Regions from separate parts of the Nocardioides perillae genome, predicted to be linked through region 1. Evidence: predicted binding sites of a transcription regulator. Region 1 holds the regulator's gene; the other holds the start of a gene.
The links. Region 1 encodes LexA, which represses DNA repair genes until DNA is damaged. Its sites were predicted from a motif close to TCGAACANNTGTTCGA; they were not measured.
Positions count from the first base shown of each region.

Region 2: BJ989_RS12870 (SAV_6107 family HEPN domain-containing protein) is a predicted target of LexA. The motif match lies at 2,634-2,649, and genes of this name have one in related genera.

Region 1 covers NZ_JACCAC010000001.1:1,329,846-1,335,193, reverse strand. Annotated here, with positions in the region: gene BJ989_RS06285 (SpoIIE family protein phosphatase) at 1-94, opposite strand, end outside; gene BJ989_RS18705 (ATP-binding protein) at 147-1,169, opposite strand; gene BJ989_RS06275 (hypothetical protein) at 1,292-1,615, shown strand; gene BJ989_RS06270 (LysM peptidoglycan-binding domain-containing protein) at 1,841-2,263, opposite strand; gene BJ989_RS06265 (SDR family oxidoreductase) at 2,599-3,405, opposite strand; gene lexA (transcriptional repressor LexA) at 3,578-4,297, shown strand; gene BJ989_RS06255 (alkaline phosphatase D family protein) at 4,591-5,348, shown strand, end outside.
Region 2 covers NZ_JACCAC010000001.1:2,763,304-2,768,651, reverse strand. Annotated here, with positions in the region: gene metF (methylenetetrahydrofolate reductase [NAD(P)H]) at 1-695, shown strand, start outside; gene BJ989_RS12880 (FAD-dependent oxidoreductase) at 712-2,019, opposite strand; gene BJ989_RS12875 (YbaK/EbsC family protein) at 2,016-2,540, opposite strand; gene BJ989_RS12870 (SAV_6107 family HEPN domain-containing protein) at 2,681-3,175, shown strand; gene BJ989_RS12865 (methyltransferase domain-containing protein) at 3,225-3,980, shown strand; gene dinB (DNA polymerase IV) at 3,987-5,210, shown strand; gene BJ989_RS12855 (DUF3040 domain-containing protein) at 5,326-5,348, shown strand, end outside.

The sequences.
Region 1 (5,348 bases):
TCGCGGGCGCGGCGCTGCGGGCGGGCTGCGGCGGCACGACGGGTGGCGGCGTGGTAAACCCAGACCCGTCGGACCGTCCCGAGGGGTGGGTCATGCGCTCGATCGTAGCCCCTGCGGGCGACGGTGGCTGCGCCCCGAACAGGTGGTCATCTCCCCGAGCCGCCCACGTGGTCGGCACCGGGGTCGTCGGCGGCGAAGACGCACCAGACCCGCAGACCAGGGCCGTCCGGGCTGCCCGCCTCGGCCCCCCACTCGCTGCTGAGCGCGTCGAGCAGGCCGAGGCCGCGGCCGGAGACGACCAGGTCGGCGGGGCCCCCTGCGTCACCGCCGCGGACGGCCGCGACCAGCGCACGCGGGTCGACCGGGCGGCTGCCGTGGTCGCGCACCCCGAGCACGACCCGTGCGCCGCCGACCACGTCCTCCACCGCGACGTCGACGTCGACGGTGGTGCCGGTGTGCACAACAGCGTTGGTGACGAGCTCGGAGACGCAGAGCAGTGCGTCGTCGACCACGTCGTCGTCGACGCCCCACTCTCCCAGCCGCGCGCGCACGAAGCGCCGGGCGGCGCCGGGGGCGACGGGCTCACCCGGGAGCCGCAGCCGCGCCGCCCGCCCGTGGCCGCCCCCGTCGGTGTCGTCGGTGTCGTCGGTGCCGTCGTCGGCCTCGACGGGGTCGCCGACCGCAGCGCCGCGCAGCCGCTGGAGAGCGGTCGCTGCCCGGGCGGCGAGCACCTCGACGGCGGCTCGGTCCTCGGGGGCCGGTGGCCGGGCCAGGAAGAGGGCGAGCGCGCCGCAGCGCCGCTCGGCGTCGAGCGGCGCGGCGACGATCGCGCTGACGCCGAAGCCGCGCTGGCGCTCGACGAAGGCCTCCGGCAGCGCGAGCGTGTCCAGGGCCCCCGCGACCGTGCGGCCGGTGCGCACGGCGCGGGTCAGCGGCACGTCGTCGTAGGCGTCGATCTCGCACCACGCGGGCGCGCCCGGGGTGCCGTCGGCGTCGGGGAGCAGGGTGTCGCTCAGGCACAGCAGCAGCCGGCGGCCGCCACCCTCCGCGACGGCGAGGCCCGCGCGCACGGCGTCGGGCCGGGCGGTCAGCAGGTGCAGCACGGCGGTCGCGACCCCGTCGACGTCGCTGGCCGACTCCAGGCCGTCGGTCACCTGCTCCTGCACCACGGCCACACGGTAGGGCCACACCCGCCCGCACGTCGCCCGTCCCACGTCACCGTCGTCGGGGAAGATGGCCTCGTGGGAGGGTGCGGCGTGCAGCGACGAGGTGGGCGAGCGGTGGGCCGCCGGTGAGCGGCAAGCGCGCAGCCCCGCGCCGGGCCGCGCCCCGCAGCGCCCCCGGCAGCCGCGGCCGGGTCGTCGCGATGGTGCTCGGCACCGCGCTCACCACGCTGGCGTGGTTCTACCTCGTGCGCTCGGCCATCGACTTCGGCGCCACCGCGCGCGGCGGGCAGGGCTCGGCGTGGGCCTTCCTCGCGCTCGCGAGCCTCGGGGCGATCGCGTGCCTCTTCGTCGCGCTCATGCTGGTGACGATGCTCGCCCGCGCCCTCGGGCTGGTGCGCGACCCGGCGGCGGGTCCGCGCGCCAAGGGCGGGCGGCGCGCCGCGCGCTGAGGCGCTGCTGCTCGGGTGGGCCGGCTCGGCTGCGGCGCTGGTTGGCTCGGGGAGGGTCGGGGCGCTCGCCGACCCCGGACGTGGCCGGAGGGCGGGACCGTGGGGTGTCCCGCCCTCCGTCTTCCCCAGGTCCGCAGGTCGGGGTCGAGGCGACCCGCGGGCGTCCGTGGTGCCGACCGAGCAAGGTCGGCACGACGCCGGGCGTGGGGCCCGGCGGGACGACGATCAGCCGGCGAGCGGCACCCGCAGGCGCTGGCCCGCGTCGAGGGCGGCGGACTCGAGGGCGTTGAGCCGCTCGATCTGCACCATCACCTCGCGGATGTCGGAGCCGGTCGCGGCGCGCTCGCTCGCGATCTCCCACAGCGTGTCGCCGGTGCCGACGGTGATGACCTCGGTCGGCACGTCGGTGCCCGGGCGGTCGGTGGCGACCGACGACTGGCCCAGGAAGAGCGCGGCGCCCAGCACGACGGCGAGGCAGAGCCCGAAGACCACCAGCCGGCCGCGGCGGGTGAGCCGCAGCTCGCCGCGGGCCGCGGCAGGGCGGCGAGCGGGCGTCGTACGGCCCTGGCTCGTGCGGCCCTGAGTCGTGCGGCCCTGAGTCGTGCGGGCGGGGCTCAGGAAGGTGGGGTCGATCGTCATCGTGCTCATGGGGACCTCCGGGGAAGGGGCGGTCAGCCGCGTCGGGTGTGTCCGGTCGAGCAGATGTCTACGGGCGACCACCGACAGTCCTCACGAGCCGGGCTGCGGCGCTGCTGTCGACCACACGTTCGATCGAACACACGTACGACGTTAGAGCACGTGTTCGAACAGCACAAGGGCCTGGCCGAAAGTGTGTTCGACTCGCGCTCGGGGTGCGCCATCACCCCGCCGCGACCGTTCAATTGCTGGGTTGGCGCCCGGTTACGCGTCGGTAACCGGGCCACAACCCAGCAATTGCCCCACCACCGGGGCCCAGACGTACGCCGGGACGAGCGGCAGCCGCGTCAGTTGCGGCGGAGCGCGGCGCGCCCCTGCTTGGCGAAGACCGCGATCCCCTGCTGCGCGAGCGACGGCAGCAGCGAGCTGCCACGCATGACCCCGCCGCGCCAGGCGGGCAGCGTGCGCACGACGCGGTGACCGCCGACGAGCCCGACCGCCTCGGCGGCCACCTCGTCGACGCTCAGCAGCCGACCCCCGGAGCGCACGAGCGCCTTGGCCAGGCCGTCGTCGCGCATCGTGGCGACCATCTCGGTGTCGACGCCGTCGGGGCACAGTGCGTGCACGCGCACCTCGTCGGGCGTCTCGGCCTGCACCGACATGGTGAGGGAGACGACCGCGGCCTTGGTGGCGGCGTAGGTCGACAGCCCCGGCACCGGACCCAGGCCCGACAACGAGGCGATGTTGACGACGTCGCCGCCGGCCGGCCCGAAGCCGGCCAGCGCCGCACGCGTGCCCCACAGCGCACCCTTGAGGTTGACGTCCACGAGCCGGTCGACCTGGTCCGACGGCAGGTCGGCGAGGGCGCCGTCGTGACCGACGCCGGCGTTGTTGACCCACACCGCGAGGCGACCGTGGCGCGCCGCCTCCGCCGCGACGGTCGCGTGCGAGGCCTCCGAGCGCACGTCCTGCGCCAGTCCGGCCACGGCCCCGATCTCGGCCGCGGCCTGCTCGGCGCCCGCGCCGTCGACGTCGGTGACCACCACGGCGTACCCCCGCTGCACCAGCTTCTCCGCCACCGCCCGGCCGATGCCGCGCGCGGCACCCGTGACGACGGCGGACAGGACGGACGGGCCGGCGGCGGGAGTGCTCATGGCGGCGAGTCTGCCCGACACGCCGTTCGAACAGGTGTTTGAACCACCCCGCCCGCTCGCGCTAGCGTGCGCTCACCGGTCCCGAACGGCGGGACCACGGAGCCTCCCGGGCGCCCGGCCCTGCGCTGACGCACCCGCGCGACGGCTCCGGCGCGGGCACGGGAGGCGCACGATGGCAGGCACGAAGAAGCGGGTGGCCGAGCTGCCCGACGGACCCCCCGACGCGACGGGCCTGACCCCGCGCCAGCAGCGGGTGCTCAACGTGATCCGCGACGCCGTCGAGCACCGCGGCTACCCCCCGAGCATGCGCGAGATCGGCGACGCCGTCGGCCTGTCGAGCTCCTCCTCGGTGGCCCACCAGCTCAAGGTGCTCGAGGAGAAGGGGTTCATCCGCCGCGACCCCAAGCGCCCCCGCGCCCTCGAGGTCTTCCTGCCCGAGTCCGCCGCCGGGCGCCGCGCGGTCGGCGCGGCCACCGACACCGGCTTCGACGAGACCGGCATCGGCGACGCGCTCCCCGCCGCCCAGTACGTCCCCATGGTCGGCCGCATCGCCGCCGGCGGGCCGATCCTCGCCGAGCAGCGCACCGAGGACGTCTTCCCGCTCCCCCAGCAGCTCGTCGGCGACGGCACGCTCTTCATGCTCGAGGTCTCCGGCGACTCGATGGTCGACGCGGCGATCTGCAACGGCGACTACGTCGTCGTGCGCCAGCAGCCCACCGCCCACAACGGGGAGGTCGTGGCGGCGATGATCGACGGCGAGGCGACGGTCAAGACCTTCCAGCGCAAGGACGGCCAGGTCTGGCTGCTCCCCCACAACGACGCCTACGACCCGATCGACGGCACCCACGCCACGATCCTCGGCAAGGTCACCGCGGTCCTGCGCCGCCTCTGACCCCGACGCTGCCCCACGCCGGCCGGCCCCCGCACGGGGGTCGGCCGTCGTGCGTCCACAGGCAGGCCCGAGGCGCCCGTCGTCCCCAGCCAGTACGCCGCGCCCGCCGCCGCGCGCCCTCGCCGGCCACTCCGTCACGCCGCCTGCGTCATGCGGAGCGCGCGCGATCGCGTCGCCTCCGCATGACGCACGCCGCGCCGAGGCCCCACCGCCCCCGGTGACCAGCAGCCGAACAACCGGCGACTTTCGCCGAACCACCGTCACCACCCCCTCCCGGCGTCGTTCAATCCAGTGTGACCACCCCTGACCCCCAGCACGTCGCGCGCCGCACCGTCCTCGCGACCGGCGCGGCCGGCGCCGTCGGCGCGACCGCCCTCGCGAGCGGCAGCGCCGCCGCCGAGCCGGCCCCCCGCACCCGACCCCGCCGCAGCAGCGCGCAGCTCTTCGCGCACGGCGTGGCCTCGGGCGACCCGCAACCGACGGCCGTCGTGCTGTGGACCCGCCTCACCCCGACCGCCGCGGCGACCCCGGGCTCCGGCAAGGGCCCGAAGGCGCACGTGACGTGGCAGGTCGCCACCGACGCCCGCTTCCGGCGGATCGTGAAGCAGGGCACGGTCACCACCAGCGCCAGCCGCGACCACACCGTCAAGGTGCTCGCGACCGGCCTGCGCCCCGCGACGTGGTACCACTACCGCTTCGTCCACCGCGGCGTCGCCAGCCGTCCCGGCCGCACCCGCACCGCCCCCGCGCGCGACGCGCTGCCGGGCAACCTGCGCCTCGGCGTGGTCTCCTGCGCCAATCTGCAGGCCGGCTTCTTCAGCGCCTACCGCCACCTCGCGCGGCGCCGCGACCTGCACGCCGTGCTGCACCTCGGCGACTACCTCTACGAGTACGCCCCGGGCCAGTACGGCCGCGGCCAGGGCAACGAGGACGTCCGCCGCCACGTGCCCGCGCGCGAGATGGTCAGCCTCGCCGACTACCGCCAGCGCCACGCGCAGTACAAGCGCGACCCCGACCTGCAGGACCTCCACGCGCTGGCGCCGATGATCGT
Region 2 (5,348 bases), 1.4 Mb from region 1:
CGGTCGAGATCACGGGGCGCATCGCCCGCGAGACGGCGCTGCGGGCCATGGGCCACCTCACGTGCGTGGGCCACACCCGCCAGGAGCTCGTGGACGTCATCACCGCCTACCGCGACGCCGGTGTCCACAACATCCTGGCGCTGCGCGGCGACCCCCAGGACGGCCCGTCGGCGCCCTGGACCCCGACCGAGGGCGGCCTCTCCCATGCCGTCGAGCTCGTCGAGCTGTGCCACGAGGTCGGCGACTTCAGCGTCGGCGTCGCCGCCTTCCCCGAGAAGCACCCCGGCTCGGAGAGCCTGGAGCACGACGCGCAGGTGCTCGCCGCGAAGGCGCGCGCGGGCGCTGACTTCGCGGTCACGCAGCTGTTCTTCCGCGCCTCCGACTACGCCGAGCTGGTCGACCGCGCTGCCGCCGCCGGCTGCGACATCCCGGTGCTGCCGGGGATCATGCCGATCACCAACCTGCGCCAGGTGACCCGGATGGCCGAGCTCTCGGGCGCCGAGGTGCCCGCCTCGCTGCTCGCCCGCTTCGAGGGGCTCACCGACCCCGCCGACGTGCGCCGCGAGGGCGTGCGCATCGCCACCGAGCTGTGCGAGGAGCTGCTCGCCGCGGGCGCCCCCGGGCTGCACTTCTTCACCCTCAACCGCTCGCGCGCCACGCTCGAGATCTTCGAGGCGCTGCGCATCACCGTCTGAGGGGTCGGCCGGGGCCTCAGGCGGGCCCGACCACCTCGGCCACGAGAGCCGCGGAGAGGCCGACGAACGGCAGGCCAGCGCCCGAGGTCGCGTGCGCACCGCACGCGAGCACGCCGGGCACGGGCGTGCGCGGCCCGAGCCGGTCGGTGACGCTGCGGCGGCCCTGCCACAGCACGCCGTACGGCGAGCCGCCCCAGCGCTGGACCGCCTGCAGCGGGGAGAGGTCGTGGCGCTCGAGCACGCGCTCGCGGAGGTCGACGCCGACCCGGGCCAGGGCGCGCAGCAGGTCCTCCGACACCGGGCCGCGGCCCAGGACGGTCCACGCGGCGCGGCCGGGGGGCGCCTGGCCGCCGGTGCGCACCACGAAGGTGGTCTCGCCGTGCACGACGACCTCGGGCGGCGCGTCGTCGGGCAGGCCGGTCGCGTCCAGCGCGACGTGGGCGACCACGGGCGGCAGGGCGGGGGTCGTGCGCGCCGCGTGCGGGGCCAGGGTCGGCAGACCGCGCGGGTCGACGGCGCAGACGACCACGTCGGCGTCGACCTCGCCGGCCGCGGTGGCGACGGCCACCGCACGCCCGCCGCGCACCACGACGTCGGTGGCGGCCGTGCCCAGCGAGACCGTGACCCGGCGGGTGGCCAGACGGTCGGCGAGCGCCTCGCCGAGGCGGTGCATCCCGCCCGGCACGGTCCAGGTGCCCGAGCGCTGCTCGACGTAGGTCTCGAGGCCGACCCACCACGGCACGGCGCGGAGGTCGTGCCCACCGAGGACGGCGGGGTGCGCGGCCAGGGCGCGCAGGCGCGGGTCGCGCAGGCTGCGGCGCAGGTGGCGGTGGAGCGAGGTGCGCGAGCGCAGCAGGTCGCGTGCCTCGGCTGTGGCGAGGTCGGGCGCCCACGGCCGCTCGAAGAGGTCACGCCGCAGGGCCTCCCACGCCGGCGCGTAGGCGGCGACGTGGTCGACCCATGCCGTCCCGACGCCGGCCCCCAGGCCCTCGAGTGCCTCGAGCTGGGCGGCCCGCGAGCCGGTGGGCAGCCGCACACGGCTCCCGTCGGGGAAGCGGTGCTCCCGCGGCACCGCGAGCGGCACGAGGTCGAGCTCGCGCTCCAGCGGGCGCCCGCTCTTGCGGAAGAGGTCGCGCACCACGGCCGGCAGCGTCGTGCTGGCGGTGGCGGACTCCCAGGTGAGGTCGCCCGAGCGCACCGGCACCAGGGCGCCGCCGAGCGCTCCGGCGCGCTCGAGCAGGTGCACGTCGTGGCCGAGCTTCGCCAGCCGGGCGGCTGCGGCGGTGCCACCCAGGCCGCCGCCCACGACGACGACCCTGCTCACGGCCCGCCGGACCCGGTCGCGGGCTCGACGTCGACCTCCACCGCCCCCGTCAGGGCGACGAGCTCGTCGAAGGTGGTGGAGAAGACCGCGGCGGGGTGGCCGGCCGCGGCCCACAGCACGGGGTGGCGCCGCAGCCACGGGTCGACGTAGGTCGGGAGGGGGGCCGGGTGGGCGATCGGCGAGACGCCGCCGATGACCTGGCCGGTGCTGCGCCGCACCAGCTCGGGCGAGGCGCGGCGCAGCCTCCCGAGGCCGAGGCGGGCGGCGGTCGACGCGGTGTCGACGCGGTGTGCTCCCGAGGTGAGGAGGAGGACCGGCTGGCCCGGCTCGTCGCCGGCCGGGTCCTCCGGGCGGGCCTCGAAGACGAGGCTGTTCGCGATCGCGCCGACCTCGCAGCCGAGGGCCTCCGCCGCCAGGGCGGCGGTGTGCACGCTGTCGGGGAGCACGACCACCTCGCCGCGGCCCCCGGCAGCGGCCAGGGCCTCGCGGAAGCGGCTGACGGCGGGGGGCTCGGGGTCCACGACGACGACCCTAGTGGCCCCGGCGCCGCGCTGGACCTCCGCGCCTGCGGACCCGTTGTCCTCGTCGGTGGCGGGGTGTAGCGTCGTCGTCGTTCGAACATGCGTTCGAACGTCCACGGAGCGGCGGAGGGAGCAGTGCGGTGAGCGGAGCAGCACGGAGGGCGGCGGGCAGCGGGGACGGGTGGCACGAGGAGGTCCCCGGGCCGTTCTCGCTGCCGGCCACGACCCACTCCTACCTCGACCGCGCGGCGACCTCGCTGCAGGAGGCGATGACCGCCGCCGACGTCCCCACGCGCTACGCGTGCGCCCACGTCGCCGCGCTGCGCGCGGCCGCGGCGCTGCTCGCGGCCCGGGCCAGACCGACCGCGGGACGCCGGCGCCCCCAGACCAACGCGTGGGTCCTGCTCGCCGAGGTCGTGCCCGAGCTCGCCGAGTGGGCCGGCTTCTTCGCGGCGGGCGCGGCCAAGCGCGCGGCAGCCGAGGCGGGGTCGCGGCGAGCGGTGACCGAGCGGGAGGCCGACGACCTCGTGCGCGACGCCGACCGCTTCCTCGGGGTGGTCGAGCAGCAGCTCGGCCTCGTGCCCCACGTGCCGCTCGAGCAGCTCTCGGCGCGGGCGGCGCGCGTGACGGCGTGAGCGCGCTGCCCGGCCGGCGCCGGGGGGTGACCCCACTAGGGTGGGCCCCATGCCCGCCTCCGCGCAGACCGCCAGCGAGCGCCGCACCGCCGCCCGCACCGCCCTCGTCTGGTCGGCGCTGCGCCCGGTGCTCGAGGCGGCCGGCGACGGTGCGGCCGAGGTGCTCGACATCGGAGGTGGCACGGGTGGCTTCGCCGTGCGGGTCGCCGAGCTCGGTCACCGCGTCGTCGTGGTCGACCCCAGCCCCGACGCGCTCGCGGCCCTCGACCGCCGCGGCGCCGAGCGCGGCGTCGGCGACCGGGTCACCGGGCGGCAGGGGGACCTCGCCGACCTCCTGCAGGTCGTGGGCGAGGCGTCGGCCGACGTCGTGCTGTGCCACGGGGTGCTCGAGGTCGTCGACGACCCCGCCGCGGCCCTCGACGTCCTGCACCGGGTGCTGCGCCCCGGGGGCACCCTCAGCCTGCTGGTCGGACAGCGCCACGCGGCCGTCGTCGCCCGGGCGATGGCGGGCCACTTCCAGCAGGCCCGCGAGCTGCTCGACGCCCCCCTCGACACCCCACTCGAGCCGGGGGGACGGGCCGGGCGGCGCTTCGCCCGCGACGAGGTCGAGGCGCTGCTCCAGTCGGCCGGCCTCGCCGTCACCGAGGTCCACGGCGTGCGCGTCTTCGCCGACCTGGTGCCCGGCTCGCTGCTCGACCTCGAGCCCGGTGCGACCGACGCCCTCGTCGAGCTCGAGCGCGCCGTCGCCTCGCGCCCGGAGTACCTCCCGCTCGCCACGCAGCTGCACCTGCTCGCCACCCGCTGAGCGGCCGTGAGGGGCGGCGACGCCTCCTCGGCGTGCCCCGTGCTCCACGTCGACGTCGACGCCTTCTACGCCGCGGTCGCCCTCCGTGACCGGCCCGAGCTGCGCGACGCCCCGGTCGTCGTGGCGGGTGGCGGCCGGGGGGTCGTGCTGTGCGCCAGCTACCCCGCCCGCCGCCACGGGGTGCGCTCCGCGATGTCGGTCGTGCACGCGCGGCGCCTGTGCCCCTCGCTCGTCGTCGTCCCGCCGGACTTCGCAGCGTTCTCCCGGGCCTCGGCCTCGGTGCTCGAGGCCTTCCGGTCGGTGACCCCGCGCGTCGAGGTCGTCTCGCTCGAGGAGGCCTTCCTCGACGTCCGCGGCGCCCACCGCCACGGCACACCCCTGCAGCTCGCCCAGCGGTTGCGGGCGCTGGTGCACGACGAGCAGGGGCTCACCTGCTCGGTCGGCGTCGCGCCGACCCGGTCGGTGGCGAAGGTCGCCAGCCGCCGGGCCAAGCCCGACGGCGTCGTCGTCGTGCCGCCGGAGGAGGTCGCCGCCTTCCTGCGCCCGCTCGACGTCGGCGCCCTGTGGGGCGTGGGGGACAAGACTCGCGAGCGCCTGCACCGCCTGGGGCTGCGCACCGTCGGCGACCTCGCCGACGCCCCCCTCGAGCTGCTCGAGGGCCGCCTCGGCCCCGGCGCTGCCCGCCAGCTGCAGACCCTGGCCCGTGGTGAGGACCGGCGGGAGGTGCGCGACCGGCGGGGGCCGACCGAGCCCGACCGCAGCACGGGTGCCGACGCGACCTTGGCCCGCGACACCACCGACCGGGCCGTGCTGCACCGCGAGCTGCTGCGCCTCTCGGCCCGCCTCACCGGTCGGATGCGCCGCGGGGGAGTGGTCGGGCGCACGCTGACCCTCAAGGTGCGCTACTCCGACTTCACCACCCTGACCCGGTCGCGGACGCTGCCGGAGCCGACCGACGTGACCCAGGAGGTCTACCGCACGGCGACCGACCTGCTCGACGCCCTGCTCGACCGACCCGGCTCGCGCGGGCGCGGCGTACGCCTCGTGGGGGTGCGCGCCGAGCACCTGGTGCGGCGCAGCGAGGTGCACCACCAGCTCGTGCTGGGCGAGCCCGAGCACGGCTGGGCCGAGGCCGACCGGGCGGTCGACCGGGCGACCGGGCGCTTCGGTGCGGCGGCCGTCCGGCCGGCCTCGCTGCTGCCCGGCGCGCCCGACCGGCGGCCTGCCTGAGAGCCGCGCAAGATTTTCCGGGGTCCGCTACCCACGTGACCACCCCCTGCCTATCCTGGAGTGACCGGGCTCGCACTGCCCGGGTCGACGCCGGGATGACACTCGTGGAGGAACCGTGCCGCTCTCGGAAGAGGAGCT